Regions from separate parts of the Mesorhizobium sp. RCAM 06353 genome, predicted to be linked through region 1. Evidence: riboswitches for the same ligand, from Rfam matches in the RefSeq annotation. Region 1 holds a riboswitch; the other holds the start of a gene.

What was found. Region 1 has a riboswitch for S-adenosylmethionine ahead of AC56QX_RS01170 (O-succinylhomoserine sulfhydrylase). Riboswitches for the same ligand answer to the same signal wherever they lie in the genome.
Region 2: it holds a riboswitch for S-adenosylmethionine, as region 1 does, so the genes downstream of both, metX (homoserine O-acetyltransferase MetX) here and AC56QX_RS01170 (O-succinylhomoserine sulfhydrylase) in region 1, are expected to answer to the same signal.

What each region holds. Positions count from the first base shown of each region.
Region 1 covers NZ_CM185031.1:255,416-270,045, forward strand. Annotated here, with positions in the region: gene AC56QX_RS01110 (acyltransferase family protein) at 1-1,471, shown strand, start outside; tRNA gene AC56QX_RS01115 (tRNA-Gly) at 1,567-1,640, shown strand; gene AC56QX_RS01120 (Stf0 family sulfotransferase) at 1,739-2,500, opposite strand; gene AC56QX_RS01125 (hypothetical protein) at 2,896-3,150, shown strand; gene AC56QX_RS01130 (LysR family transcriptional regulator) at 3,236-4,225, opposite strand; gene chvE (multiple monosaccharide ABC transporter substrate-binding protein) at 4,539-5,609, shown strand; gene mmsA (multiple monosaccharide ABC transporter ATP-binding protein) at 5,707-7,239, shown strand; gene mmsB (multiple monosaccharide ABC transporter permease) at 7,236-8,522, shown strand; gene araD1 (AraD1 family protein) at 8,810-9,802, shown strand; gene AC56QX_RS01155 (hypothetical protein) at 9,818-10,273, shown strand; gene AC56QX_RS01160 (ABC transporter substrate-binding protein) at 10,292-11,065, opposite strand; gene AC56QX_RS01165 (2'-deoxycytidine 5'-triphosphate deaminase) at 11,165-12,259, opposite strand; SAM riboswitch at 12,399-12,476, shown strand; gene AC56QX_RS01170 (O-succinylhomoserine sulfhydrylase) at 12,532-13,722, shown strand; gene AC56QX_RS01175 (ceramide glucosyltransferase) at 13,755-14,630, opposite strand, start outside.
Region 2 covers NZ_CM185031.1:2,085,559-2,100,188, forward strand. Annotated here, with positions in the region: gene AC56QX_RS09865 (DUF1330 domain-containing protein) at 1-96, shown strand, start outside; gene metW (methionine biosynthesis protein MetW) at 109-723, opposite strand; gene metX (homoserine O-acetyltransferase MetX) at 782-1,951, opposite strand; SAM riboswitch at 2,058-2,135, opposite strand; gene hisC (histidinol-phosphate transaminase) at 2,286-3,395, shown strand; gene AC56QX_RS09885 (prephenate/arogenate dehydrogenase family protein) at 3,401-4,336, shown strand; gene AC56QX_RS09890 (sugar kinase) at 4,333-5,262, opposite strand; gene AC56QX_RS09895 (DUF2125 domain-containing protein) at 5,270-5,542, opposite strand; partial or broken gene AC56QX_RS09900 (DUF2125 domain-containing protein) at 5,739-6,491, opposite strand; gene AC56QX_RS09905 (gamma-glutamylcyclotransferase) at 6,405-6,926, shown strand; gene AC56QX_RS09910 (aldo/keto reductase) at 7,050-7,997, shown strand; gene AC56QX_RS09915 (LysE family translocator) at 8,087-8,713, shown strand; gene AC56QX_RS09920 (lysophospholipid acyltransferase family protein) at 8,733-9,521, opposite strand; gene AC56QX_RS09925 (LysR family transcriptional regulator) at 9,644-10,546, opposite strand; gene AC56QX_RS09930 (nuclear transport factor 2 family protein) at 10,665-11,135, shown strand; gene AC56QX_RS09935 (pyridoxamine 5'-phosphate oxidase family protein) at 11,162-11,794, shown strand; gene AC56QX_RS09940 (YdcF family protein) at 11,813-12,538, opposite strand; gene AC56QX_RS09945 (cell division protein FtsX) at 12,650-13,648, opposite strand; gene ftsE (cell division ATP-binding protein FtsE) at 13,641-14,300, opposite strand; gene AC56QX_RS09955 (hypothetical protein) at 14,492-14,630, shown strand, end outside.

The DNA of each region.
Region 1 (14,630 bases):
CGAGGAGCAGTATTATATCTTCGCGCCGATCCTGGTGTATCTGATCTACCGATACGCCTCGAAGCGCTGGCTGACGATATTGCTGCCGATTGCCATCGGCAGTTTTGCCCTGGCGGTCATGGCAACCACGCTGGCGCCGACCGCCGGCTTCTACCTGCTGCCGACACGCATCTGGGAACTGGCGCTGGGCGCCATTCTGATGCTGAAAAAACCGCCGGCGCTGGCCAGCCGTCCGCTGACGGAACTGATCGGCCTCGCCGGTTTTGGCTTGATCGCCTTCGGCTTTCTGACGATTTCGGAGAGCGACCCGTTTCCGGGCTACAATGCCCTGTTCCCCTGCATCGGAACGGCGCTGCTCATCTATGCGGGCCAGGCGCATGCCGACAGGCCGGTGCCTGTCGCGACGCGCGTGCTTCAGCTCACTCCGCTGGTCTGGGTCGGGCTCATCTCCTATTCGCTCTACCTCGTTCACTGGCCGATCAATTCGTTCGTCCATTATATCTCGCTGAAAGCCATCGGCGTGCCGACGATCATGGCGATGACGGTGGCGAGCGTCGCGCTGGCGACATTCTCATGGAAGTATGTCGAGCAACCCTTTCGCCAGAAGGGGGCCTTCACCGCCCCGCTGCCCATTTTCGCTTTCTCGGCCGCTGCGATCGCCTTGCTTTGCGTCGGCGGCGTGGCCGGTTTGCTGGGCAAGGGTTTCCCGCAACGGTTCCCGGACTTCTCGACGGAACGGGTCGTGGTGGGTGACTGGCGCAACGGCGTGTGTTTCAACGAGGGCGCGAGCCGGATCGAGGACTGGAACCTCGCCGACTGCACCCGTACCCATGGCTTTGCCACCAATGTGCTGCTGTGGGGCGATTCCTTCGCCGCGCATTATGTGTCGGGGCTGGAGGCCAACGCTGAGAAGATCCAGGCCAATGTCATCCAGTACACCTATGCCGGCTGCCCACCCAACCTGACCTACTTTTCCTACGCCCGGCCGGCCTGCACGCGCTTCAACGAGCGGGCGCTGTCGATCATCCGCGAAGCCAACATCCAGGCCGTGATCCTGAGCGGCCGATGGACCGACTACCAGGCCCGGGGTTTTGAGGGCCTGCAGAAGACGATCGACCGGCTGCGCGATATGGGCGTCAAGGTCTATGTCATCGGCCAGTCTCCGGAATTCATCGCCGACGTCCAGAAAATCGCTTTCTTCGCAAGACGAGATCATGTCGCCAACACATCCTGGCCGATGGCCATGGATCCGGACATCAACAAGCAGGTGCTGCCGTTTACCAAAGGGGCCACCTTCATCGACCCGCTGGCCTATCTCTGCGACACGGCCGGCTGCTCCTACGCCGACGTCGGCACCAAGCAATTTCTCTACTTCGACTACGGTCATTTTTCTTCGGCCGGCGCGACGCTCGCCATCTCGAAATACTGGCCAAGCTTTGCCGCCAGCAACAAAGTCGCGAAGGCAAAATAGCAACCGCGAACCAGCGCGGAGGCAACCCGAAAGCGTTTGTTCAGGGTCGCTTTGCGATTGCCCGAAGGCCGAACCTCATGGTAACGAGGGCACGCGCGGGTATGATGTAATGGTAGCCTGTCAGCTTCCCAAGCTGAACGCGCGGGTTCGATTCCCGCTACCCGCTCCAGACTATGCCAAAGGGCTATACGCCTGATGTTGAGGGTCTCGAACCCCGCCTCGGCGCTATCCACCCCCCTGAGGTAGAAATTAATTGCTGGCCACGACCTAGAGTTGACTGATTCGCATCTGCTTCTTCAGAAGGAACCGAGCGAGATTATCGACGTTGCGCGGCGCCATCTTTTCGGGAAGATGCGCCAGCAAATTCTTCGACCTGGCGTCATTGCGGTACCGCTCAACCCATTCCTCGGTGTAGGCGTCCCGCTGCAACCGCAAATTCGTCTCGAAATTGCAGTTCGGCATTTCAACCGATAACTGGCGCGCCAACGAGGCGACATACGGACGGGGGTCACTCAACAGATCTTCATAGAAAAAATGGTCGTAGGGCAGATCGGCCATCCGCAGGTAGGCACCCCAGAAGGCATGGCTCTGCTCGATCCGGAAGTAGACTTGGCAGATGCTGGCGAAGTCGTACTCCGGGATCAGATCAGTACCGCTCGTCGTGCTCTGCCAACGGCCTGACGCTTTCGCCCGACAATAAGAAATTGCTTGACGAAGTCGGTCTCTCCGTTCCAGCAAGACCAATCCGATGCCGTGGCGCCTGATGCATTCGGTGAGGAAGTCGACTCCATACTTGGCCTGCGTCGTCTCAAGGTGCCGCGAAAACACTTTTACAGCGAACCTGCCATTCGCGGTCTTGCCGCGATCAATCACCGCGCAAAAAAGTTCGTCGAAGGATTTTGGCTTGAACCCCAGCTCGCTGGGGTCGAGCCATTCGCCCGACTGCCCCAATATTCCGGTGCTGTTTGCCAGGCTGCCAAGCCATTCGGAGCCACTGCGGGCTTCGGTCAGTATCGCCACGCCTTTCATGCGTGCCGATTGCCCCTGATCTGCAAACGTGTAGCCGGTGTTACGGGATATGGTTCTGCTCCTTAATGGCCACTCGGCACGGTCACACCTCTATCTGACGGAAATTCAATTAGTAAAGTCTAATATGATTCCGTCAATTCGATCTTAGGATAACTGGGACGGACGATTCCGTCACGGGGTGGTCTGTGCCAAGCCAGGCATTACAACACGCAAGCCTTGGACCCTGCGCGTCTGTGCAGAGACGACACCGGCCACGCTGCGGTGGCCGGCCTTTCGTCAGTGGTTAGTCACAGCCAGACGCCAAGCCATACGCGCTCGCGCCAGCAACGGACATGGCGGCGCCCATGGCGCCAGTAACTGCGGCAAACTCGTCTCCAACCGCGGCGCCGTCCGCCATGGCGACGACGCCAGTGGCCATGATGGCCGTGATGCCAGCGACGATGGGAGACCTGCTCCACTTCGACCGCGTCATCGCCTTCGAAGACAGCGGGATCCGGCTTGTCCAGTTCATCGAGAATTCCGTTGCTCTGGGGAATACCGGCAACCGCGCGGCCGGGTCCGACTACTCCAGCAAACGCCACGGCCCCCGCAACGCCCAGCAGTCCAGTGAGAAACAACCGACGTTCCATCAAAACCTCCCGAGTTGTTGACCATCGGCACCTCGTTCCCTCGCCCAAAACGGGCTCCAGCGAGCATGCCGATTGGCCTGAACGCGCGAATGCACTTCTTGTTCCATCACCCCACTTCGCGCAGGATGAAATCGTGCAGCATCTTGGCGGCCGGCGAGAGCGCGCGGTTCCTGACCGTAATTAGGCTGTAGGGCCTGACCTCGATGTCGAATTCTGTCTGGACGACATCGATGGCGCCGGCCAGCCCGTCGGGATTCTGGATGAATTTCGCCACCTGCACCGAAACCGGCGCGATGGCGTCGGAGTGCGCGACCATGACCAGCGTGAGCAGTAGCGAAGAGGTGTTGAGGATACGGTCCGGCAGCGCGATGTTGCGGTTGAGGAAATTGCTCTCCATCGCCTGGCGCAAGGGCGAGCCGCCCGACTGGAAGACCCAGTCATAGGCGGCGGTGTCTTCCAGCCGCACCACGCTGCCCCTGGTGAGCGGGTGGCCACGGCGCACGATCAGGCAAGCCTTCTCGACGCCGATGACACGCGATTCGAACAGCCGCGGATTGAGGTCGTCGGGAATACGCGCGATGATGAAATCATGGCGCGTAGCGATCAGTTCGCGCGCCAGCACATTGGAGGTCTCGACCTGCATGGTGATCTCGATGCGCGGATAGATGCGGCGGATTTCGCGAATCGCCGGCACCGCCAGCTCGATCGCCGGCGCCGTCACGGCGCCGAGAAACACGGAACCGCCCTTGCCTGCCTTGAGCTCGGAAATCTCGCGGTCGACCTCGCGCATCTCCAGCAGGATCGAGCGTGCGCGCCTGGCCAGCGCCTTGCCGTAAGGCGTCAGCGTGATGCCGCGCGGCAGCCGCTCGCACAGCTTGACCTCGAGCACCGCCTCCATTTCGGCGATCATGCGCGATGCCGCCGGCTGCGAAATGTTCATGACCTGCGCCGCCGCGCTCACCCGGCCGTGGTCGTCGAGGGCGACGATCATGCGCATGTGACGCAGGCTGAGACCACTGCGCAGCAGGGTTTCGCCATCGCCCGGAGTCTCATTGTAACCATTTGAAACCCCAGTCGAATTCCGTAATGCCGCCATGGTTTTTCCCTGCCTCAGCCCGCGACCCTCTGGCATTTGCCAGCAACCTGCGACGACTCATAACATATACCACTTGCGGTATAGCAACCATCAAAGATCGCATTTGACAGTTATGGCAAAAGGGTCACAACGTCAGAGCGTTCCGAGACGCAACGATCGACGACGACAAAAATCGTATCGATTGAAATCAGCGCTTCGGGGCCATGGGAGGATACCGGAGATCGATATGACGGCAGTAGTGCCTTGGCGCTTCTGCACGATTGCGCGGCCCGCGACCCCCGGGGTGCCGCGTCCATCAACCAGGGAGAGTTATGTGAAAATCATCAAGACACTGGCCGCAGTCGCGGCGCTTGGCATCGCTGCCATGACCTATTCGGCGCACGCAGCCGACAAGGGTCTTGTCGGCGTGCTGATGCCGACCAAGACTTCGCAGCGCTGGATCAATGACGGCGATGCCGTCAAGTCCCAGCTCGAGGCTCTCGGCTACACCGTTGACCTGCAGTATGCGCAGGACGACATTCCCAACCAGCTCAGCCAGCTGGAAAACGAAATCACCAAGGGCCCGAAGGCGTTGATCATCGCCTCGATCGACGGCACCACCCTGTCGGATGCGCTGCAGAAGGCCGCTGACGCGGGCGTCGTCGTCGTCGCCTATGACCGCCTGATCAAGAAGACCGCCAATGTCGACTATTACACCACGTTCGACAATTTCGGCGTCGGCGTGATCCAGGCGAATTCGCTGGTCAAGGGCCTCAAGGAGCGCTTCCCGAACACCAAGCCGTGGAACGTTGAACTGTTCGGCGGCTCGCCCGACGACAACAACGCCTTCTTCTTCTACAACGGTGCGATTTCTGTCCTGCAGCCGTTGATCGACGACGGCTCGATCAAGATCAAGTCCGGCCAGACCGGTATGGACAAGGTCGGCACGCTGCGTTGGCTCGCTGCCACCGCCCAGGCGCGCATGGACAACCTGCTGTCGGCCAACTACTCGGACGGCAGCCGCGTCGATGGCGTTCTGTCGCCCTATGACGGTCTGTCGCGCGGCATCACCGCCTCGCTGCGCGCTGTCGGCTACGGCACGGACGCACAGCCCTGGCCGATCGTGACCGGTCAGGACGCCGAGACCGCCTCGGTCAAGCTGATCATCACGGGCGAACAGTACTCGACCGTGTTCAAGGACACCCGCGATCTGGCCAAGGCCACCGTCGAACTCGTCGACAAGGTGCTCTCGGGCGGCAAGCCTGATGGCCTCGACACCAAGACCTACAACAACGACGTCAAGGTCGTTCCCTCGATCCTGCTGACGCCGCATGAGGTCGACAAGTCGAACTATCAGAAGCTGGTCGTCGACTCCGGCTACATCAAGGCCGAAGACCTGAAGTAATCTCGGTTACAAAGACAGGGGTCCTGCGCGATGCAGGGCCCCTTTCCGTTCACGAGCGACCCCGGTATTGTTTCTGCCGGCCTCGGAGGAGCTTGCCCTGATGACGACGATTTTGGAGATGCGCGACATCACCAAGACGTTCCCCGGCGTGAAGGCGCTGTCGAACGTCAACCTCAGCGTCGAGGAAGGCGAGATCCACGCCGTGGTCGGCGAGAATGGCGCCGGCAAATCGACGCTGATGAAGGTGCTGTCGGGCGTCTATCCCTCCGGCACCTATGACGGCCAGATCATTTTTCAGGGCCAGGAATGCCAGTTCAAAGGCATCCAGGACAGCGAACACAAGGGCATTGTCATCATCCACCAGGAACTTGCGCTGGTGCCGATGCTGTCGATCGCTGAAAATATCTTCCTCGGCAACGAGCACGCCAAATACGGCGTCATCGACTGGGACGCCAACGAGCAGCGCACCAGCGCGCTGTTGAAAAAGGTGGGCCTCAAGGAAGACCCCAAGACGCTGATCACCAATATCGGCGTCGGCAAGCAGCAGCTGGTCGAGATCGCCAAGGCGCTCAGCAAGGAAGTGAAGCTGCTGATCCTCGACGAGCCGACGGCGTCGCTCAGCGAAAAGGACAGCCAGGCGCTGCTCGACCTGCTGCTCGAATTCAAGCGGCAAGGCATGACCTCGATCCTGATTTCGCACAAGCTCAACGAGATCAACCGGGTCGCCGACAAGGTGACCGTCATCCGTGACGGGCGCACCATCGAGACTCTGGCCAAGAAGGACATCTCGGAAGACCGCATCATCACCTCGATGGTCGGCCGCTCGCTCGACGACCGCTATCCGCCGCGCGAGCCTCACATCGGCGAGGTCGTGTTCGAGGTGAAGAACTGGTCGGTCTATCACCCGATCCATGCCGAGCGGCAGGTGATCAAGGGCATCGACATCAACGTACGCAAGGGCGAGGTGGTCGGCATTGCCGGGTTGATGGGCGCCGGACGCACCGAATTCGCCATGAGCCTGTTTGGCCGCTCCTACGGCCGCCGCATCACCGGCGAGGTGCTGCTCAAGGGCAAACCGGTCGATGTCTCCTCGGTGAGCAGGGCGGTTCAACACGGCATCGCCTATGTGACCGAGGATCGCAAGACCTACGGTCTCAACCTCATCGACCATATCAAGCACAACATCACACTCGCCAATCTCGGCGGTGTCTCGCGCCACAGCGTCATCGACGACATGCGCGAGCTCGCCGTTGCTAACGACTATCGCAAGAAGACCAATATCCGAGCTTCCAGCGTCTATCAGCTGACCGGCAATCTTTCGGGCGGCAACCAGCAGAAGGTGGTGCTGTCGAAATGGCTGTTCGCCGATCCGGACGTGCTGATCCTCGACGAGCCGACGCGCGGCATCGATGTCGGCGCCAAGTACGAAATCTACACGATCATCGCGCGTCTTGCCTCGGAGGGTAAAGCGATCGTGGTCATCTCGTCGGAAATGCCGGAATTGCTCGGCATCACCGACCGCATCTACGTCATGAACGAAGGGCGCATCGTGGGCGAAATGCCGGCGGCGGACGCGAGCCAGGAAAAAATAATGCGCGCCATCGTTCGCGGAGAAGGAAAAGCAGCATGAGCACCGAAAGCGCCCCCGCCCCGCAGGGCAACGTCGCCGAAGAACAGCGTCCACGCATCGCCGTCTCGGCGCTGACGACGAACCTGCGCGAATACGGTCTGATCATCGCGCTGATCGTCATCATGCTGTTTTTCCAGTTCACCACGTCGGGAACGCTGTTCAAGCCGGTCAACCTTAGCAATTTGGTGCAGCAGAACTCCTTCATCATCGTGATGGCGCTGGGCATGCTGCTGGTCATCGTATCGGGCTATATCGACCTCAGCGTCGGATCGGTCGCCGGTTTCATCGGCGCGCTGGCGGCGAACATGATGGTCATCTGGCAGCTCGGACCGCTCAGCAATCCGCTGGTGGTTTCGATCGTCTGCCTGGTCGTGGGCGGCATGATCGGCGCGGCGCAAGGCTACTGGATCGCCTATCACCGAATACCGAGCTTCATCGTCACGCTGGCCGGCATGCTGATCTTCCGCGGCATCTGCCAGGCGCTGCTCGGCGGCGGATCCTCGGTCGGTCCGCTTCCCGACGACTTCAAAATGCTCAGCTCCGGCTTCATCCCTGATGTCATCGGCCCGCTGACGCTGATCCCGCCGACGGTGAATGCGGCCGGCAAGACCATCATGGGCAGCGGCCTGACACTGCACATGACGACGATCGTGCTCGGCCTGATCGCCGTGGTGGCCTATGCCTATTTCGGGGTGAGGACGCGGCGCAAGCGCGAGCGCCATGGCTATGAGGCCGAGCCCTTCCCCCTGTTCATCATCAAGACGCTGGTCGCCAGCGCGCTGGCGCTGTTCCTTGTCTATGAGTTCGCCAGCTACAGGGGCCTGCCGGTGGTGCTGCTCGTCATGGGCGTGCTGATCTCGCTGTTTGTCTTCGTCACCAAGCGCATGACCATCGGCCGCCGCATCTACGCCATGGGCGGCAATCCAAAGGCGGCGCAGCTGTCGGGCATCAACACCGAGCGGCTGACACTGATGGTGTTCATCAACATGGGCGTGCTGTCGGCGCTAGGCGGCCTGATCATCGCGGCTCGCCTCGGCCAGGCCGTTCCGGCGGCGGGCCTGGGCTCAGAGCTCGATGTCATCGCCGCCGTCTTCATCGGCGGCGCCTCGGCGATGGGCGGCGTCGGCCAGGTCATCGGCGCGGTGGTCGGCGGCTTCATCATGGGCGTGATGAACAACGGCATGTCGATCATGGGCGTCAATGTCGACTGGCAACAGGTGGTCAAAGGCCTGGTTCTGCTCGGTGCCGTGATCTTCGACGTCTACAACAAGAACAAGGCCTGACAGGAGCAATTCCAGGAAAAGTGCGTCGCGGTTTTCCTACAGGAATTGCTCAGAAACAAAATACTGGGAGCGGGTCGAACCACTCCGGCGAGGCAACGAGGAAGGCATACGGGTCTAGATCGCGATGCTGCCGGCAAATAGTCGGCATCAAGAAGTCCCCCAGGGGATCAAGCCCGCGAGCGCAATCCGGACGAAGAATTTCACCCGTGGCGCGGCGAGGTCCGAGCCGCGCAGGTCAGGGTTTGCCGACAGGCAACCAGGCCAAGACACATGAGAGAGGATTGATCATGCTGATCTCGCAGATTCTCGACGACGCCGAGACCATCCGTGTCGTTGCCCGCAATGGCGGCAAGACCCGGATCATCAACGGCGCCCGCAGCGTCTACTCGCTGGCGATGGAGGCTGCCCGCACCGGCGTCGGCCTCGTCGCGCTGATCGAGCGCAAGGGACTCGGCGAGACGGTCGATCTCGACGCCGCCTACAAGAAGGGGCGGCTGCTGTCGCCGATCAACCATCCCGATCCGGCGCATTTGCATCTCACCGGCACCGGGCTGACGCATCTCGGCTCGGCGGCGACGCGCGATTCCATGCACAAGAAGCTCAGCACCGATGGCGAGGAGCAGCTCACCGATTCCATGAAGATGTTCCGCATGGGCCTGGAAGGCGGCAAACCCGCCAAAGGCCAGGTCGGCGTGCAGCCGGAATGGTTCTACAAGGGCAACGGCACAATGGCCGTGGCGCCGGGTGCCGCACTCCTGTCACCGGCCTTTGCCAAGGACGCCGGCGAGGAACCTGAGGTCGCCGGCATCTATGTCATCGGCGATGACGGCGCCCCCTTCCGTGTCGGCTTCACGCTATCGAACGAATTTTCCGACCATGTGACCGAGCGCGTGAATTATCTCTTCCTCGCCCATTCCAAGCTGCGCAATGCCTCGTTCGGGCCGGAGATCCTGATCGGCGACCTGCCTTCCGACATCCGCGGCACGTCGCGCATCGTGCGTGATGGCAACACGCTGTGGGAAAAGCCATTCCTGTCGGGCGAAGCGAACATGTCGCACACCATCGCCAATCTCGAACATCATCATTTCAAATATTCGGCGTTCCGCCAGCCGGGCGACGTGCATGTGCATATGTTCGGTACGGCGACACTGTCCTTCGCCGATGGCGTCAAGACCGAGGCCGGCGACGTGTTCGAGATCGAGGCTGGGGATTTCGGCCTGCCGCTGCGCAACCCGCTCGAGATTGAGCAGCCGGTAAAGGTAGCGGTGAAGGCGCTGTGAGCTAGCGGAGAGAGAATGGACAGGATACGGCTTGGTATCATGTTGGCGGGCATGGCCCTGGTCCTCGCCTGCACGTCCTCTGCTGCCTACAGCGGCGGGCGATGCAGCGCAGCGTCTTACCGCGAAGCCCGGTCGGCGATGACGAGCCGGCTTCTGGCCTCCGGTTACTCGAAAACGCAAGCGGGCTTTCTGATGCGCAACGCCGATCGCATGACATCCGCACTTCGCGCTGACAAACTGAACGAAAATGCCAGGACTTGCGGTATCGACTCCGCCAGAGCCCGTGTTCTCGGTTGTCTCGACAGACAGCTGTTCCCTTTGAGGTCTGGCTCCAGCGCCTCGCTCGATGAGGAAAAGCAAACCACCAGGGAATTTTGGGGCAGGAGGCGCTTAGCCGTGCGCGAACTGCTCTTTATCGGCCAATTCCATGGCTGTCTGGGCGCCGCGAAAGAACGTCTCTTTCGCGGCTGATTCCAGCAAATCTAAATATCAATAAATATCGAAGTCGAAATACTTGGCCTGGATCTTCTTGTAGGTGCCGTCGGCGACGATCGCATCTATGGCCGCATTGAGCTTGTCGCGAAGTTCTGTGTCTTCCAGGCGCACGGCGATGCCGGCTTGCGTCTCGGTGCCCTTGACGTCGCCGACCAGCTTGCAGCAGCCGTCGCTTGCCTTCTTCAGCCAGTCCACCAGCACGAACTTGTCCGAGATCACGGCATCAAGCCGGCCGTTGGTCAGGTCGGTGATCGCCTCTTCCTGGGTTGGATAGAGTTTTGCCTCGGCGCCGGCCTTGCCATAGGTGTTCTGGGCATAGTCGGCCTGCGTGGTCGAAGCCTGAGCGCCGACCGTCTTGCCGGCAAGGGCTGCCGGGTCGGTCGAGGTCAGATCGCTGTCCTTCGGCGCCACCAAAGCGAGCGGCGTCGTGTAGTATTTGTTGGTGAAGGCGACCTGCTTCTTGCGCTCTTCGGTGATGCTCATCGAGGCGATGATGGCGTCGAACTTTTTGGCCTGCAGAGCGGGGATGATGCCATCCCAGTCCTGGGTGACGATTTCGCACTCGACCTTCATCTGCGCACACAGCGCATTGGTGATGTCGATGTCGAAGCCGACAACCTTGCCGTCCGAGGTGATGGTGTTGAACGGCGGATAGGCACCCTCGGTGCCGATTTTCAATTTCTCCGCAGCCTGCGCCGACAGAGAGCCGGCGGCAATCGCCAACATGGCAGCGCCTGCTGCCGATAGGATCCATCTTGAAATCTGCATTTTCTTGTTCCCCCTGAGCGCCGCATCCCGGCGACCGACAAGCCAGCCAAGCATGATGTGCCAGCGCAGGCAAGTATTTTGCCTGGCGGTAATCGGGGCTCAGCGCGCGGCGCGAAAATGCTTGGAGAGCTTCAGGCCCTGGGCCTGGTAGTTGGAGCCGAGATCGGTGCCGTAGAGCGCCTGCGGCCGCTTCAGCATATGCTCGTAGACCAGGCGGCCGACGATCTGGCCATGGTCGAGGATGAACGGCACTTCGTGGCTGCGCACTTCGAGCACCGCCCGGCTGCCGGTGCCGCCGGACGCCGAATGGCCGAAGCCCGGATCGAAAAAACCGGCATAGTGGACGCGGAACTCGCCGACCAGCGGATCGAAGGGTGTCATCTCGGCGGCATAGAGCGGCGGCACATGCACCGCTTCCTGGCTGACGAGGATGTAGAATTCGTCGGGATCGAGCACCAGTTCGCCGGCGCCGCTCTTGTGGATCGGTTCCCAGAAATCGACGACCTCTTGTGCCGCACGTTTGTCGACATCGACGAGGCCGGTGTGATGCTTGCCGCGATAGCCGACCAGCCCGTCACTGTCGCCATTGAGATCGATCGACAGCGCGATGCCGCCGCCGGAAATGTTCGGCGGCTCGGTGGCGACCAGCATCTCGGCGCGGTGCAATTCGTTCAGTTCGGCTTCCGAGAGTAGTGCATTGCCGGTGCGGAAGCGTATCTGCGACAGGCGCGAGCCGATGCGCACGACGATCGGGAAGGTGCGCGGGCTGACTTCCAGGTAGAGCGGACCGTTGTAGCCGGCGGCGATCTTGTCGAACTCGTGGCCGCGGTCGGTCATGACACGGGTGAAGATGTCGAGCCGTCCGGTCGAGCTCTTCGGATTGGCGGAGGCTGAAATCTCGGCCGGCAATGCCAGGCTTTCGAGCAGCGGCACGATGTAGACGCAGCCGGTTTCCAGCACCGCGCCTTCGGCCAGATTGATCTCGTGCAGCTTCAGCCGGTCGAGCTTTTCCGAAACCTTGTGGTTGGGGCCGGGCAGGAAGGAGGCCCGCACCCGCCAGGCCTTGTCGCCGAGCCTGAGATCCAGGCTTGCCGGCTGGATCTGGTCGGCATCGAGCGCGCGCGCCGACTTCAGCGCACCGGACTGGAACAGCGCCGAAATGTCCTGATCGGGAAGAATGCCTGTCTGCCGCAAGGCTCCGCTCCTTAGCCCAGACGATTTTCTTGCCGCAGGTTCTCGCCGCAAAACCGTGGAACACTTTTGCGGAACCTGCTTGGTACAAACCTCTTAATGAAGCCGGCAATTGACGCAAGCGCGGCGCGGGTCTAAAGGGTCGTTATCCCGTGGTGATTTGGCCGGTCGGCTTGCAGCCACGTTAAACAAGTCGCTAAAGGACCGTTGGCCGCGAGGCCGTATGGACCGGTTGCGACTTTCGCGGCCGGTTTTTTTGTGTCTGGAACAAAGCGATGAGCAGCAAGAAGCGTAACTGGAAGCCTCAGACAGCCCTCGTGCACGGCGGAACCCTGCGTTCCCAATTCGGCGAGACCTCCGAGGCGATGTACCTGACGCAGGGCTATGTCTATGAAACGGCGCAGGCTGCGGAAGCCCGTTTCAAGGGCGAGGAACCCGGCTTCATCTATTCGCGCTACGCCAACCCGACCGTCGACATGTTCGAAAAGCGCATGTGCGCGCTGGAAGGCGCCGAGGATGCGCGCGCCACGGCATCCGGCATGGCCGCGGTGACGGCGGCCATGCTGTGCAGCGTCAAGGCCGGTGACCATATCGTCGCGGCGCGCGCCCTGTTCGGGTCCTGCCGCTGGGTGGTCGAGACGCTGGCACCCCGCTACGGCATCGAGGCGACGCTGGTCGACGGCACCGACATCGCCAACTGGGAAAAGGCGGTCAGGCCCAACACAAAACTGTTCTTCCTGGAAAGCCCGACCAACCCGACGCTGGAAGTGGTGGATATCGCCGCTGTCGCTTCGCTTGCCAACTCGATCGGCGCGCGGCTTGTCGTCGACAATGTCTTCGCCACGCCTTTGCAGCAGAAGCCTTTGCAGCTCGGTGCCCACATCGTCGTCTATTCGGCGACCAAGCACATCGATGGCCAGGGCCGCTGTCTCGGCGGCGTCATCCTGTCCGACAAGAAGTGGATCGACGAGAATTTGCACGACTATTTCCGCCACACCGGCCCCAGCCTGTCGCCCTTTAACGCCTGGACATTGCTGAAGGGCCTGGAAACGCTGCCGTTGCGCGTGCGCCAGCAGACGGAAAGCGCCGGCAAGATCGCCGACTTCCTCGCCGAACAGCCGCAGATCGCCCGCGTCATCTATCCCGGCCGCGCCGACCACCCACAGGCCGATATCGTCAAGAAGCAGATGTCGGGTGGTTCGACGCTGATCTGCCTTGACGTCAAGGGCGGCAAGCAGGCGGCCTTCGCCTTGCAGAACGCGCTCGACATCGTGCTGATCTCGAACAATCTCGGCGATGCCAAGAGCCTGATCACCCATCCGGCAACGACGACGCACAAGAATTTGAGCGACGAGGCCCGCGCCGAACTCGGCATCGGGCCAGGTACGCTTAGGCTGTCGGTCGGCCTGGAGGACACAGACGACCTGCTGGAAGACATTGCCCAGGCACTGAAGGCCGCGAAATAGAACCAGTCGAGGCAGCGTCGTCCGCGCCGCGATCAGGCGCGCGACGGCGTCTCTTCCAGTTCGGCGGCCTTGGTGCCGATGGTCATGGCGTTGCCGCGCCAGTCGACGGCGCCGCCTAGCCAGCCGCGTGCCCACATGGCTGGAAGCATCAAGTCCCGCGCAATCATCGCCGCGACCATGCGCGGCGACAGGTACCAGCCCTTGGACCAGGCCAGGGCACATTCCGGAAGGTAGAAGGCCGCCAGCACGGCGATGGCCGTCAGCGGCAGGCTGAAGCCGGCACTTGCCGCCGCAACCAGCGCAAGCAGCAGCGGCACCACCGCGCCGGTCAGGATTTCGGGCGCGAAGAACAGCGGGAAGGTGACGCGGCGCAGGCGCGCCCAGCGGGCCTGGCGCGACCAGATCTCGCCAAGCCTGCGTCGGCCGAGCGGCTGCTCGAAGGGCGCGGCGACGAGATTGACGCGCAGGCCGAGGCCGTTCACCAGCTTTGTCGCGGCGGCGTCTTCGGCGATTTCGGCGGCCAGTGCACGGATGCCGCCATTGGCATCCAGCATCGGCTTGTTCCACAACATGCTCTTGCCCTGGGCAAAGCCGAGGCCGAGCGCCTCGCCGGCATATTGCCAGCGGGCCTGCAGCGTGTTGAGGAAGGCGCATTCGACCTCGGCCCAGAAGCCATCCGGCCGCGAACCGATCGGCGTCGAGCAGACAAGGCCGGTATCCGTCCGCCACGCCGCCATCAGTTGCTGGATGTAGTCTCTCGGCATCAGCACGTTGGAGTCGGCCAGGATGACCCAGTTATGCCGCGCGGCTTCCCAGCCCTTGACGCAGTTGTTGAGCTTGGGATTGGCGCTGACACGATCGTCACCGATCAACAGCCGGGCCGGGACTTTTGGAAAGCGGCCAATGGC
Region 2 (14,630 bases), 1.8 Mb from region 1:
GCGATCCTTCCACTGCGCATCGATAATTCGCACTCAGACGTCATCATCGTTGACGGCGTCGAGCATCCGCACAAGGCTACGGATGTGCTTGGCTAGACGGGCCGTGCCCTATCGCTTCAGCAAGAACACCGCCTGCTGGCCGAAGAAATTCCAGAACCACCAGGGCATAGACAGGCCGATCTTCTGGCCGGCGGCGTCGAGCGCGGTTGCCTTCTCCACCGTCGCACCGAGCTCCTCGCACAGATTGACGAAGTCGCGGATGGTGCAGAAATGGATGTTGGGCGTGTCGTACCAGGAATAGGGCAAGTCCGCGGTCACCGGCATACGGCCTTTGACGAACAGCGACAGGCGCACCCGCCAATGGCCGAAATTCGGGAAGGACACGATCGCCCGGTCGCCGATCCTAAGCAGTTCGTCGAGCACCAGCTTCGGGTTGCGGGTGGCCTGCAAGGTCTGCGACAGGACGACGAAGTCAAAACCCTTGTCGGGATAGAATTCGAGATCCTTGTCGGCATCGCCCTGGATGACCGAGAGGCCGCGCGCCACACATTCGTTGACGCCGCGCTGCGACAGCTCAAGCCCGCGACCGTCGACCTGCTTGGTGTCCTGCAGCAATTCAAGCAATGAGCCGTCGCCCGAACCGACGTCGAGCACGCGTGACTGCGGCGGGATGAGGTTGGCGACGACCTCGAGGTCGACGCGCTGGCTGCCGTTGACGCTCATGATGTCGTCTCCTGGATGGCGCATGATCCTGATCCGTAAAGTCTGCAACTTTCCGGGGTCATGCGCTCAGCCCTCTGGCACGCGCCGCCGAGCCTATGAAGCCGTTGATGGCGGCGAACAGCTCCGGCTCGTCGAGCAGGAAAGCGTCGTGGCCGCGATCGGTCTCGATCTCGACGAAAGATACCGAGGCGCCGGCGGCGTTGAGCGCATGCACGATGGAGCGGCTCTCTTCCGTCGGAAACAACCAGTCCGATGTGAACGAGACCAGGCAGAAGCGGGTCTTGGTGCCGGCAAAGGCGTCCGCCAGCCTGCCGCCATGGTCGGCGGCGAGGTCGAAATAGTCCATCGACCGCGTCATGTAGAGGTAGGAATTGGCGTCGAAGCGGTCGACGAAGGTCATGCCCTGGTGGCGCAGATAGCTTTCGATCTGGAAGTCGGCATCGAAGCCGAAAGTCAGGTGGTCGCGGTCCTGCAAATTGCGGCCGAATTTTCGGTGCAGGGCGGCTTCCGAAAGGTAGGTGATGTGGGCGGCCATGCGCGCCACCGCCAGGCCCTTTTCCGGGCGCTTGCCGTGCTCGAAATATTTGCCGCCATGCCAATCCGGATCGGCCATGACGGCTTGCCGGCCGACCTCGTGGAAGGCGATGTTCTGTGAGGAATGGCGGGCGCCGGTGGCGATCGGCAGTGCCGAGAAGACGCGCTCGGGATAGCACGACGCCCATTCCAGCACTTGCATCCCGCCCATCGAGCCGCCGAGCACGCAGAACAGTTTCTCGATGCCGAAATGGTCGATCAACATCTGCTGCGCGCGCACCATGTCGCGGATGGTGATGATGGGTAGGTCGAGCCCATACGGCTTGCCGGTGGCGGGGTTGGTCGAGGCTGGGCCGGTGGAGCCGAGGCAGCCGCCGATGACGTTGGAGCAGATGACGAAGAAGCGGTTGGTGTCGATGATCTTGCCGGGGCCGATCAGCACTTCCCACCAGCCCGGCTTTCCGGTCACCGGGTTGGTGTTGGCGACATGCTGGTCGCCGGTCAGCGCGTGGCAGACGAGGATGGCATTGGAGCGGGCATCGTTCAGCGCGCCATAGGTCTGATAGGCGATCTGGAACGGCGACAAAAGCGTGCCGGCGTCGAGCTTGAGCGGCTTGTCGGACCCGAAGCGCAACACCGGGCTCGACGGCTGGTCGGCCTCGTTGTTGGTCTTTCCTGCGCGCAGAGCGGCCATTCTCGTCTCACTTGCTGCATTATATCAGGCGAAAAATCGCCGACGATGCGTCCGTCCGGCCGGTCGCGGACAATAAAAAACCGGCATTGCCATTCGCAAAGCCGGTTACGTCACGCAAACGGCCCTTTAGCGAATTGTTTAACGTGGCTGCAAGCCGACCGGCCAAATCACCACGGAACTGTCGCTGCCCTTCTAGAACTCGCCCGCTCTGCCGTCAATGCCAGCTGTCTGGGCCGGCTGCTGGCACCACTGCCGCCTCTCGACATTGCGGGCCATGGCTTGTATTTCCGCTGCGGCCTCCGGATGGAGGCATTTTCGACGGATTTTGCAAAAAATGAACCAGACACCGGATCAGGCACGTCCAACCCCGCGCGCGGGCATCATGGACATCGACGCCTATGTGCCCGGCAAGAGCGCCGCACCCGCCGGTGTCGCCAAGGTCTACAAGCTGTCGTCCAACGAGAACCCGCTCGGCCCGTCGCCGAAGGCTATTGAGGCCGCGCGTGAGGTTGCCGCCAAACTCGACATCTATCCCGATGGCACTGCCAAACGGCTGCGCGAGGCGATCGCCGAGGTGCACGGCCTCAATGCGCAGAACATCATCTGCTCGAACGGTTCCGACGAGATTCTGGGCCTGCTGGCACAAACCTATCTCGCGCCCGGTGACGAAGCGATTTTCACCGAACATGCCTTCATGGTCTACAAGATCTACATCCAGTCGGCCGGTGCCGCGCCGATCGCGGTCAAGGAGACCGACGAGCGCGCCGACATCGATGCGATACTGGCCGCCGTCACGCCGCATACGAAAATCGTGTTCCTCGCCAATCCCAACAATCCGACCGGCACCTATGTGCCGTTCCAGGAGGTGCGGCGCCTGCATGCCGGCCTGCCCAGGCATGTGCTGTTGGTGCTCGACGCGGCTTATGCCGAATATGTCCGCCGCAACGATTATGAAGCCGGCATCGAGCTGGTCGGCGGCACCGAGAACGTGGTGATGACCCGCACCTTCTCCAAGATCGGCCTTGGCGGCGCGCGGATCGGCTGGATGTATGGCCCAATGCACATCGTCGACGCCATCAACCGCGTGCGCGGTCCCTTCAACGTCAATGCGACGGCGATCGAAGCTGGCATCGCGGCGATCCGCGACCGCGCCCATGTCGAGCGCAGCGTGGCGCACAACGAGACCTGGCTTACCTGGCTGAGCCAGGAGATGACAGGGCTTGGACTGCGGGTGACACCCAGCGTCGGCAATTTCCTCCTCATCCATTTTCCCGACGACCAGAAGCATTCGGCGGCGGCGGCCGACGATTATCTGACGGCGCGCGGCTACATATTGCGGCGCGTTTCAGGCTACGGCTTCCCCAACGCGCTGCGCATGACCGTCGGCACCGAAGAGGCCAATCGCGGCGTTGTCGCCGCTCTCGCGACATTCCTGAAAAGCTGAACGCCATGACCTCACCGATGTTTGAAAAGATCGCGCTGGTCGGCATCGGCCTGATCGGCTCGTCGCTGGCCCGCGTCATCCGCCGCGAGGGGCTGGCTGGCCATGTCGCCATCTCGACCCGCAGCGCCGCGACGCTGGCGCGGGCGGAGGAACTTGGACTGGGCGACTCCTACACGACCGATGCGAAAGAAGCGGTTCGCGATGCCGATCTGGTCATCGTCTCGGTGCCGGTCGGCTCGTCCGGCGCAGTGGCGCAGGAGATTGCGCCGGCGCTGAAGAAGGGTGCGATCCTCACCGATGTCGGCTCGACCAAGGCATCGGTGATCGCGCAGATGCAGCCGCATGTGCCTGACGGCGTGCATTTCATTCCGGGCCATCCGCTGGCGGGCACGGAAAAATCCGGCCCTGATGCCGGGTTTGCCGATTTGTTCGACAATCGCTGGTGCATCTTCACGCCGGTACCGGGCACCGATCCGGAAGCGCTGGAGAGGCTGTCGGAATTCTGGCGCCGCTGCGGCGCCAACATCGACACGATGGACCCGCAGCATCACGACATGACGCTCGCCATCGTCTCGCATCTGCCGCACATCATCGCCTACAACATCGTCGGCACCGCCGACGATCTGGAATCGGTGACCAAGACGGAAGTGATCAAATATTCCGCCTCCGGCTTTCGCGACTTTACGCGTCTGGCCGCCTCGGATCCGACCATGTGGCGCGACGTCTGCCTGCACAACAAGGACGCCATCCTTGAAATGCTGGCGCGGTTCTCGGAAGATCTGGCGTTCCTGCAGCGCGCGATCCGCTGGGGTGACGGCGACAAGCTGTTCGACCTGTTCACCCGCACCCGGGCGGTGCGCCGGTCGATCATCGAGGCCGGCCAGGATATCGACGCACCCGACTTCGGCCGTCAGGCGGTCGAGCATCCCGTCAAGAGCTAGGCTGTTTCAGGCCAGGTCGCCGCGACCATTGCCAGCGTCTCGGTCCGGTCCGGTGCGCCCAGCCTGCCGCCGAAGCGCTGGCATTTGAGGGCGGCGGCGGCACTGGCGAAGCGCAAGGCTTGCTCGACTGGCATGGCTTCCGCCAGCCCGACGGCAAAGGCGCCGTGAAAGACATCACCCGCCGCCAGCGTGTCGACTGCCTTGATTTTTGGCGCCGCGACATGACGGGATGATCGCGCTGCGCGATCGAACCACCAGGTGCCTGACGCGCCGCCGGTGACCGCGACGAAGGCGTCGGTGCGGGAGGCCATGTCGGTGCAAGCGGTTTCCAGATCCAGCGCCTGGCCGCATATGATGCGGACTGCCGGCTCGGAGGCGACGATGTGCGAGGCCAGCGGCAGCAACTGCTCCAGCACCGCCAGCGGCGCGGTGTCGGCATCGAGGATCGCCGGCCGGCCGGCGGCGTGCGCCGCCTTGAGGGCAAGGGCAGCGGCACCCGGCCAGCGCACGTCCACCAGCACGGCATCGAACGCCGCGATGTCTGCGAAAGGCAAAGCCTCGGGATCGGTCTGGGCGCGTTTGTCGTAGAAAGGCACGATGATGCGCTCGCCATGCGCGTCGACCAGGATCGAGGCCAGTGCTGAGCGGGCGCCGCTGACGCGGCGGACATAGGTGCAATCGACGCCCTCGGCCTCGACCCCGGCAATCAGCTGATCGCCGATGGGATCGTCGCCGGCGCTCGCCCACAGCGATACGTCGGCGCCCAGGCGATGCGCGGCGCAGGCAGCACTGGTTGCCATGCCCGAGGCGATCTGGACACCGTCGGAGGCAATGAATTTTCCCTGATGCGTCGGCAGCGTCTCGACACGCAGGATGGTGTCCAGTGTCAGCGCGCCGACGCTCAGGAGCCTCACCGGTTTTGCCATGGCCGCGCTATTGCACCGGCTTGATCTTGCCGAGCGGAATGAAGCCGAGCGAGGCTTTGCCCTTGACCACTTTCAGCGGCATCGACGGTTCGCTGCCGAGCATGGCTAGGGCGGCAAAGCCCTGTTCGATCGCATTCTTCTGCTCGGGTATGGCGCCGGCAAGGATAGACGCCACGGCCTTCGGATCCTTGATCCGGATCATCAGATCGGCGTCGATCAGGCCTTCGGTGTCGACCGACAGCGGCCCGGAAACGGTAACCCGCGCCGTGCCCGAGGACACATCGAGGTTGCGAGATCTCTATCCTTTGGCCGCGCAGGCTCTTCACCTGCGTGCCGATCAGCGCAACGCCGTTCTTCAGCGTGGCGTCGCCGCTGGCATCGAGCGCCGGCAGCACGCGCCCGCCGATCGTATCCGGGTCGATCTCGAGATCACCAAAGCTGCCGATATAGTCGAGATCGCCGCCATTCGGCTGCAACTGGCCAGCGGCCTTGCCGGCGCTGAACAGTTCAACCGGATCGGTGTCGTCAGCCGGATCGGTCTGGCCGGACAGGCCCTCGGCCTGCAGCGATATACGCTGCGGCAGCGGGTACCACAATTTGACGTTGGCCTGCAGATTGTCCCAGTCGATCCACAGCGGCATCATGCCCGGGACGGAGGTTCTGAGCGGTCCGCGCAGATTGGCAACCGGGGACAAGGGTTGAATGATCTGGGCGACGGCATTGAAGGAGCCGGCCGAGGCGGCGATGTTCTTGGCATCGTCCTCGTAGGCGAGGTTGTCGCAGGAGACGGTGAAGCTCAAGGGATAGCCGCTGACCTGAAGATTGGCACAGCCGGCCTCGATGCCGCTCTTGTTGAGCGTGGCAACCGCTTTCTCAGCTTCAGCCCTGACCCTGTTGGCCAGGTAGAACCAGCCGCCGCTGTAGATGGCAAACAGCACAACGATGAACGCCACGAGCCAGAACAGGCCGCGGCGGGGCTTTGGTCGGCGTTCGTCACTTGACGTCATGCTTTGGCTCTCATTAACGCATGGGTATTGGTGGACGGAGCTTCGATTCCGACAACAATAGGTAGACAGACACGGACGGAAAAAACACCGCTTCGGATGCGGTGTCGGCAATCTTTTGCAATCAGGCGCGGCGATATGGGCGATTTTTGGGTGTTTGGCTACGGCTCGCTGATCTGGCGGCCGGGTTTCGCGCATGTCGAGACACGCCGCGCCCGGCTGCATGGCTACCGCCGCTCGCTCTGTGTCTATTCCTTCGTGCATCGCGGCACGCGCCAGCGGCCCGGATTGGTGCTCGGCCTCGACCATGGCGGCTCCTGCGTCGGCCTGGCTTTCCGCGTGCCCGGGGAATTGCGCGACGAGGTTATTGCCTATCTGCGCGAGCGCGAGCTCGTCACATCAGTCTATCTCGAGCGCACGCTCAAGATTCGCCTTGATGGCGGCGGCATGGTCGAAGCCGTAGCCTACATCGTCGACCGCAAGCATGAGCAATATGCCGGGTCGCTTGATGCTGCGCATGCGGCTGCGGTGGTGCGCGGCGCCGTCGGCCAATCCGGCGACAATGAGGATTATGTTCTCAGCACGCTGAAGCATCTGGAAGCGCTTGGTATCCGCGACCATTGGCTGGAGGAAGTGGCACGGGGGATAGCGCCTTTGTGAAGGCTGGCTCTGCGGAAAAGGCAGCCAGGCCTTTGACCTTGGTGCGGCGAGACCTAGGTTAGGCTTCGAACCCCGGCCAACAGGCGGCATCCGCCCGGTCCCAATTCCTCACGGAGATCCGTCTTGCAGAAACGCCGTCTCGGTCGCACCGACCTTTCCATCGCGCCGCTGGTTCTGGGCGGCAACGTCTTCGGCTGGACCGCCGACGAGAAGACATCTTTCGACCTGCTCGACCGCTTCGTCGGGGCTGGCCTCAACGCGGTGGACACAGCGGACGCCTATTCGCGCTGGGTCCCCGGCCACAAGGGCGGCGAATCCGAAGCCATCATTGGCAGCTGGATGAAGAACCGCGGCAACCGCGACAAGGTCGTGGTGATCACCAAGGTCGGCTCCGATATGGGGCAGGGCCACAAGGACCTGTCCGCCGCCTATATCGAAAAGGCCGTCGACGCGTCGCTGAAGCGGCTGCAGATTGACGCCATCGACCTCTATCTGTCGCACTGGCCGGATCCGACCACGCCCTATGAGGAAACGCTCGGCGCCTATGAAAAGCTGCTCGCCAAGGGCAAGGTCCGCCATGTCGGCTGCTCGAACCTCGACGCCGGCCAGCTGCGCGCGGCGCTCGACGTGGCGAGCCTGCGCAGCCTGCCGCGCTACGAGGTGCTGCAGCCGGAATACAATCTCTACGACCGCTCCTCCTTCGATGGGCCGTTGCATGATCTGTGTGTGGCCGAGGATATCGGCGTCATCACCTATTTCAGCTTGGCCAAGGGTTTCCTAAGCGGCAAATACCGCAGCGAAGCCGATCTTGGCCAAAGCCCGCGTGGCGGCGGGGTGAAGGACTATCTCAACGCGCGCGGCATGCGCATCCTTGCGGCACTCGACGCGGTGTCGGCGAGGCATTCGGCCAAACAGGCGGAAGTCGCGCTTGCCTGGGTCATTGCGCGGCCAGGCGTCACCGCGCCGATCGCCAGCGCCACCAAGCCGGAGCAGATGGACAGTCTGATCAAGGCCGCGTCGCTGAAATTGACCGCCGACGACATGGCGGAGCTCGACAAGGCGAGTGGCTGAAGGTTCGGCCATCGCGATACGCACGAACGTCCAAGACCACCCCCTGTCTTGCCATAGCGTCCTGCGCTCGAGGCAAGACAGAGGGTGGAATGACTGAACCGCTTCTTTCGCAGCCGGAGCTTTGGCGGCCGCTGCTCGCACTTGTGCTTGCCGCCACGGTGGTCATGGGCAGTCCAGGTCCGGCAACGATAAGCGTCACCGCCGTTGGTGCCGCCTTCGGCCTGCGCCACTCGCTGCGCTATACCTTGGGGATCATCCTTGGCACGGTCGCTGTCCTGCTGGTCGTGGCGACCGGGATCATGGCGGTGCTTGGGTCGATGCCGAAGCTGGCGCCGTTGCTGGTTGTCGCGTCCGCCGCCTATATCCTCTATCTCGCCTTCAAGATCGCGACGGCGCCGCCGCTGACGGCACGCGCGGCCGAGGCTTCAAGTCCGACCTGGCTGGCCGGGTTTCTGCTGGCAGTCGCCAATCCCAAAGCCTATCTGGCGATCGCCGCCGTGTTTGCCGGCGCTTCATCGAACCAAGGCGGTGCCGAGCTTGGCCTATCGACGAAACTCACGGTTCTGGCCGTGATGATCGTTGTCATCCACGCCGTGTGGCTTCTTGCGGGTTCAGCCTTCGCGCGCTTCCTGCGCCGGCCTGTCACTTCCCGGGTCGTCAATCTGGTCTTTGCCGCGACATTGGTGCTGACCACGGTGCTGGCTGTCTACGGCTGATTGCCCAGCCGGAGGGCCTTCAGGCCTTCGCGCCGAGTTCCCGCAGCCGCTTCACCGCGGTCGGCGGGAAGGCCGGCGGGTTGGGTGCGCGGGACGCCTCGACGAGCATCTGGTCGCAGGCCGCTTCCGTCTCGCCGATCAGCCGCGCCATGAACTCGTCCTTGCCGAGGCCCGGCGGAATCGGCGGCAGGAAACGCGCCTTGATGGTGCCGGGATAGCGCAGGAACTTGCGGCGCGGCCAATAGAGGCCGGCGACATGGGCGACCGGCACCACCGGAACGCCAAGCTGTGCGTAGATTTCGACGATGCCGTATTTGTAGGCTGGTTCGTCGCCCGGCGCCCGGCGCGTCCCTTCGGGATAGATGATCAGCTGGCGTGGGTTGCGCGCCATCTCTTCCTTGGTCGCCGCGACCACCGCCTTCAAGGCCTTGGAGCGGCTGCCGCGATGAACCGGGATCATGCGCATCTTCATGATGTACCAGCCGAAGAACGGGATCCATGTCAGCTCGCGCTTGAGGATGTAGAGCGGATCCTGGAGGAAAGGGAAGAAGGCGATCGCGTCCCAGAACGACTGGTGCTTGGGCGCCAGGATGAAGGAGCCTTCGGGCAGGTTTTCCTGCCCGGTGATGTCGCTCTTGGTGCCGGCGATCTTGTCGTAGAGCCACATGCAGCTTCGCGACCAGAATTTCGGCACGAACCAGGCGCGGTGACGAGGCGACAGGAAATAATAGGGGGTCCAGAGGATCATCTGGACGATCAGATTGACGTAGAAGACGAAATTGAACGCCAGCGATCTGACATAGAGCATGGGGGAGGTCCGGTGAGGAAGTGTGCGTTGGTTACACCAAGCGCGGGGAAAAAGGAAATGGCCGAAGTGTGACCCGGCCGATGCCGAGGCATGGTTCGTTTCGGGGCTGACCTCCGGCCACGCTAGCCCAATCGCGCCAGCCGTTCCTTCAGGCGCGGTGCCGCAAAATCGAGGAAGGCACGTAGCTTGACCGGGAGCAGGCCGTGGCCCGCATGCACCAGGCTCACCGGCCACGGTTCCGGCTCGAATTCCTGCAGCAGGATGCGCAGCATGCCTGACCGCACCGCGGCATCGACCTGATAGGAAAGCACTTTCGTTAGCCCGACGCCGGCAATCGCTGCATCGATCGCCGCCTCGGCGGTGTTGACCTGAAGCCGCGAGCGGACCTGAACCGTGACTTCGGTCTTGCCTCTGGTGAAGCCCCATGGGGCGGCGGAGGACAGTCCCTCGAAAGTGATGCAATTGTGGGTGCTCAGGTCTTCCGGGGTCGTGGGTATGCCGTGTTCGGCCAGATAGGCCGGGCTGGCGCAGACCACACGGCGGATCGAGCCGACGCCAATGGCGACAAGGCGCGAATCGGGCAACTGGCCGATGCGCAGCGCGAGGTCGAAATGGTCTTCGACCAGCTGGGTGATGCGGTCCGCCAGGGTCAGGCGGATGTCCACGTCGGGATAGGCCGAGAGAAAGCCGGTAACGACCGGCAGCACATGAAGGCGGCCGAACACCACTGGCGCGGTGATGGCCAGCTCACCGGTCGGAGCGCTGTATTCGCCCGCCGCCGCGCGTTCGGCCTCGCCAACCTCATCGAGGATGCGGCGGCAGGCCGCAAGATAAGCCTCGCCCGCATCGGTCGGCGTCAGCCGGCGCGTCGAACGGTTCAGCAGCCTTGTGTTGAGATGACGTTCCAAATCGGAAACCTTGCGGCTGACGGTCGCCAGCGGAATGCCGAAGCGGCGGGCCGCGGCGGAAAGGCTGCCGGCCTCCACCGCGGCGACAAAGAGCGACATGGCTTCGAGACGATCCATCACTTCTTCCAGAAAATGGAAGGACTGATTGCAAATATGTCATCTGCATTTCAGGAATGGAAGGCTTTATATATCGCATTCGGTCGTGTCTGCAGCATGGCCGAGCAAAGGAGTTCCTATGTCTGAAAGCCGCCCGCCGCTTCCGCCCTTCACTGCCGAGACAGCAGCGCAGAAGGCGCGTATGGCCGAGGATGCGTGGAATTCGCGTGATCCGGCACGGGTCGCGCTCGCCTATACGACGGACAGCCGCTGGCGCAACCGCGCCGAAGTCCTGCAAGGCCGCGATGCCATCCAGGCTTTCCTGACGCGCAAATGGAGCCGTGAGCTCGACTACCGGCTGATCAAGGAAGTCTGGGCCTTTCACGGCAACCGCATCGCCGTGCGCTTCGCCTATGAATGGCACGACGATTCGGGCTCTTGGTTCCGCAGCTACGGCAATGAGAACTGGGAGTTCGATGAGCACGGGCTGATGCGCCTGCGCATCGCTAGCATCAACGACCTGCCGATCGCGGAGGTCGACCGCAAGTACCATTGGCCGCTCGGGCGCCGCCCGGACGACCACCCAACATTGTCGGAGCTCGGGCTTTAAACCCCGCTCTGGTCTAGGAGGTTTCGATGAACGCGCATGCTTTCACCAGCGACGTCGCCTTCACGCCGACCGTCAAGGCGATTCAGGCGCGCAAGGGCTCGCGGCAGTCTTACGCCCGCGTCGAGGAGCGTGGTGGCTGGCAGGCTGTCATCACGCCGGACCTTGCCGCGTTCATCGAGATGCAGACCAGCGTCTTCCTGTCGACGGCCAATGGGGACGGCCAGCCCTACATCCAGCATCGCGGCGGCCCGGCTGGCTTTCTCAAGGTGCTCGACGAAAAGACGATCGGCTTTGCGGATTTCTCCGGCAACAGGCAGTTCATCACGCAGGGCAATCTGGCCGACAATCCACGCGCCTTCCTGTTTTTGATCGACTACATGCTGCGCCAACGCATCAAGATCTGGGGCACGGCGCGCGTCGTCGAAAACGATGCCGAACTGATGGCGAGACTGATGCCTGGGGATTACAAGGCGCGGCCCGAACAGGTCATCCTGTTTACGGTCTCGGCCTGGGATTCCAACTGCCCGCAACACATTCCGCAGCGCTTCGAGGCGGCTGACGTGGCGGCAGCACTTGGCGAGCGGGACAGGCGTATTCAACACCTCGAGCAGGAGGTCATGCGCCTGAAGGCGGCGTCGAAGGCGACAGACAAGGAATGATGATAGAGGGCCGAGGGCTCAGCCGCCGGCCGCGGTCTCAGCCAGCGCGATGCCGTCCGGGGTCGGCTTCACCGGCACGATGCCGCGCGCCAGCGCCAGCAGGTATTTGGTGTATTCGGTGAACAGCACACGCAACGCCCGCGGCTTGGTCAGCCAACCGCCATTGTCGAGATTGGAATTGACCACTGGATAGGGCTCCAGCTTGGCGCCATGCAGCAGCCGGCCCATTTCCAGCAGGCTGCGTGGCATGTGGTAGTTGTTGGTGACGAGGATCACCGTGCCATAGGCATGGCTTTCGATCCATTTGGCACTTTCCTCGGCATTGCCGATCGTGTCGAGCGCAGCGCGGTCGATGTCGACGCAGCAGGAAAACAGCTTCTTGTCGCCGCCGGTCGCGACCTGGAGCTGGCGGCGGCTGGCTGAAGGATGCACGCCGCTGATCAACAGCCGCTCGCCCTTGCCGGACGCCAGCAGATCCATCGCGGCGTCGAGGCGTGACTGGCCGCCGGTCAGCACGATGATGGCATCGGCCTTCGCCGGATTGGCGGGCGTGGTCAGATGGGCGACCTTGCTGGCGAACCAGCCGAAGCCGCCGGCAAACAAGGTTGCGAGAACGAGGAGGGAGAGCGCGGATATACGCAGTGCGGTTTTTAAACGGCTAATCCCGCCGTGGTCGCGCAAACGAGCAACCACCACTGGCATCTGCACAGCCGTCCCGGTCGAATCCCGCACGTCCATAGCCATATGGTTAATCCTGAAATGCGGCCTTTGGTAGGTAAAAGACGCACTTTGCGTTACGCCGCTTCTCCATTCGTGATCAGCCTGCTTCCATCCCCCGCCAGAACATGCTCCCTTTCACGCGTCTGGTTGGCGAACGTCGATGTCGCTGAGATAGGCGACGACGGTGGCATGCGAGGTTGCCGCCGTCAGTGCGCCGATCACCAGCACCATGAGGACGACGCCGAGATAGCCTGCCGAGCCGATGGCAAAATTGCCGAACAGCGCAGTCGCCTGATCGGCCTGCGGCGTCGCCATGTTGCGCGACGACCACCAGGAAAAGACGATGAAGACCAGCACCGCCGCCGCGCCGCCGGCGGCCGCGCCCTTCATGCCGGTGACCAGGAAATGCCGGCGGAATTCGCGTGCGATGAAGGCCGCCTCGGCGCCGACGAAATGCAGCACCTCGATGATGTGTCCGTTGCCGGCCATGGCGCCGCGGGTCGCGAACACAACGGTCAGCACCGTCGCCGACAGCATCAGCGCCAGCACGGCGATGCCGATGGTCACCGTGGTGCGGGCCATGGCCACCAGCCGGTCGACCCAGGTGCGGTGGTCATCGAGCGACGCGCTCGGCAGTTTCGGCGTGATGGCAGCGCGCATGGCGGCGAAGTCGGGCGGGCTGTTCTCATCGATGGTGACGATGATCAGACGCGGCACCGGCAGCTCATCGATGTTGAGACCGGAGCCCAGCCATGGCTCCAAGAGCCCGGCGGTCGCCTCGCGGTCGATGATCCTTGTCGATTTCACGCCGGGGAACTCGGCGGCGATCTGCGAGGCCTGGGCAAGCGCTGCCTCCATGTCGAGGCCGTCGGCCGGCTTCACCTGGATCGTCGCCTCGCGCGAGATCTGGTTCTCCCAGACCGAGGCGGTGTCGCGCACCAGCGTCACCGCGCCGAAGGTCAGGCAGGACAGGAAGGTCATGATGGCGATGACCAGGACCAGGGCGCGGCCGGCGATGTTCTGCGCCGGCACGATCGGCGCCATCCGGCGCTGGGCGCGCGGCTTTGCCTCGGCCGCCTCGGCTTCCTGCTCATGCTCATGCTCTTCGAGATGTTCGGCGGACAGGTCAGTCATAGATGTCCAGCCTTCCGCCGGCCAGGATCATGCGGCGCGCGTCGACTTGTTCCATCAGGCCGAGATCGTGGGTGGCGATCACCACGGCGGTGCCCAACCGATTGAGCTCGATGAACAGCCGCAGCAGCCGTCGCGCCAGCGGCGGATCGACATTGCCGGTCGGCTCGTCGGCCAGCAGGATCTCCGGCTGCTCGATCAGGGCGCGGGCGATAGCTGCACGCTGCTTTTCGCCGCCCGACAGGACCGGCGGCAAAACATGCATGCGCTCGCCCAGCCCCACCCATTTCAACAGCTCGGTGACGTCGGTGCGGTAGCTCGCTTCCTCGCGCCCGCGCACGCGCAGCGGCAGCGCGACGTTCTCATAGGTGGTCATGTGGTCGAGCAGGCGAAAATCCTGGAACACCACGCCGATGCGGCGGCGCAGATGCGGCAGTTCGGTGCGCGAGATACGCGAGCGGTCCTTGCCGAAGATGGTGATCAGCCCGCGCGTCGGCTTCAGCGACATGAACAGAAGGCGCAGCAACGTCGTCTTGCCGGCGCCCGAAGGCCCGCTCAGGAATTGAAACGAGCGCTCCGGTATGTGCAGGGAGATGTCGCGGAGGATTTCCGGACCCATGCCATAGCGGAGGCCGACATTTTCGAAGCGAATCAATTTCGACGACCTGAAATTCCTGGCAGCACTGAGCCTGCCTGTTCTACGAAAAGACCATCGGCCGGCATGGTTAACCGGCGGTTAATTCCTGGGTTGTTTCGGCGCGTCACGAGGGCTCCGGTGGGGAAGCGTTAACCATTTTTGTTTACGCAAAAGAAACGAAAAGCGAACACGCGCAATAACGGGGCCATATGGCTGACGAACGAACCGCGCGCCCGGTTTCCGGCGAAATCATGACCGATCCGCCGGCAATTGCCGTGGCGGACCGGATCGTGCGCGGCCCGGCCGCCGATATCATCGATGCAGACTATGTCGTGTTGCCGCCGCCGG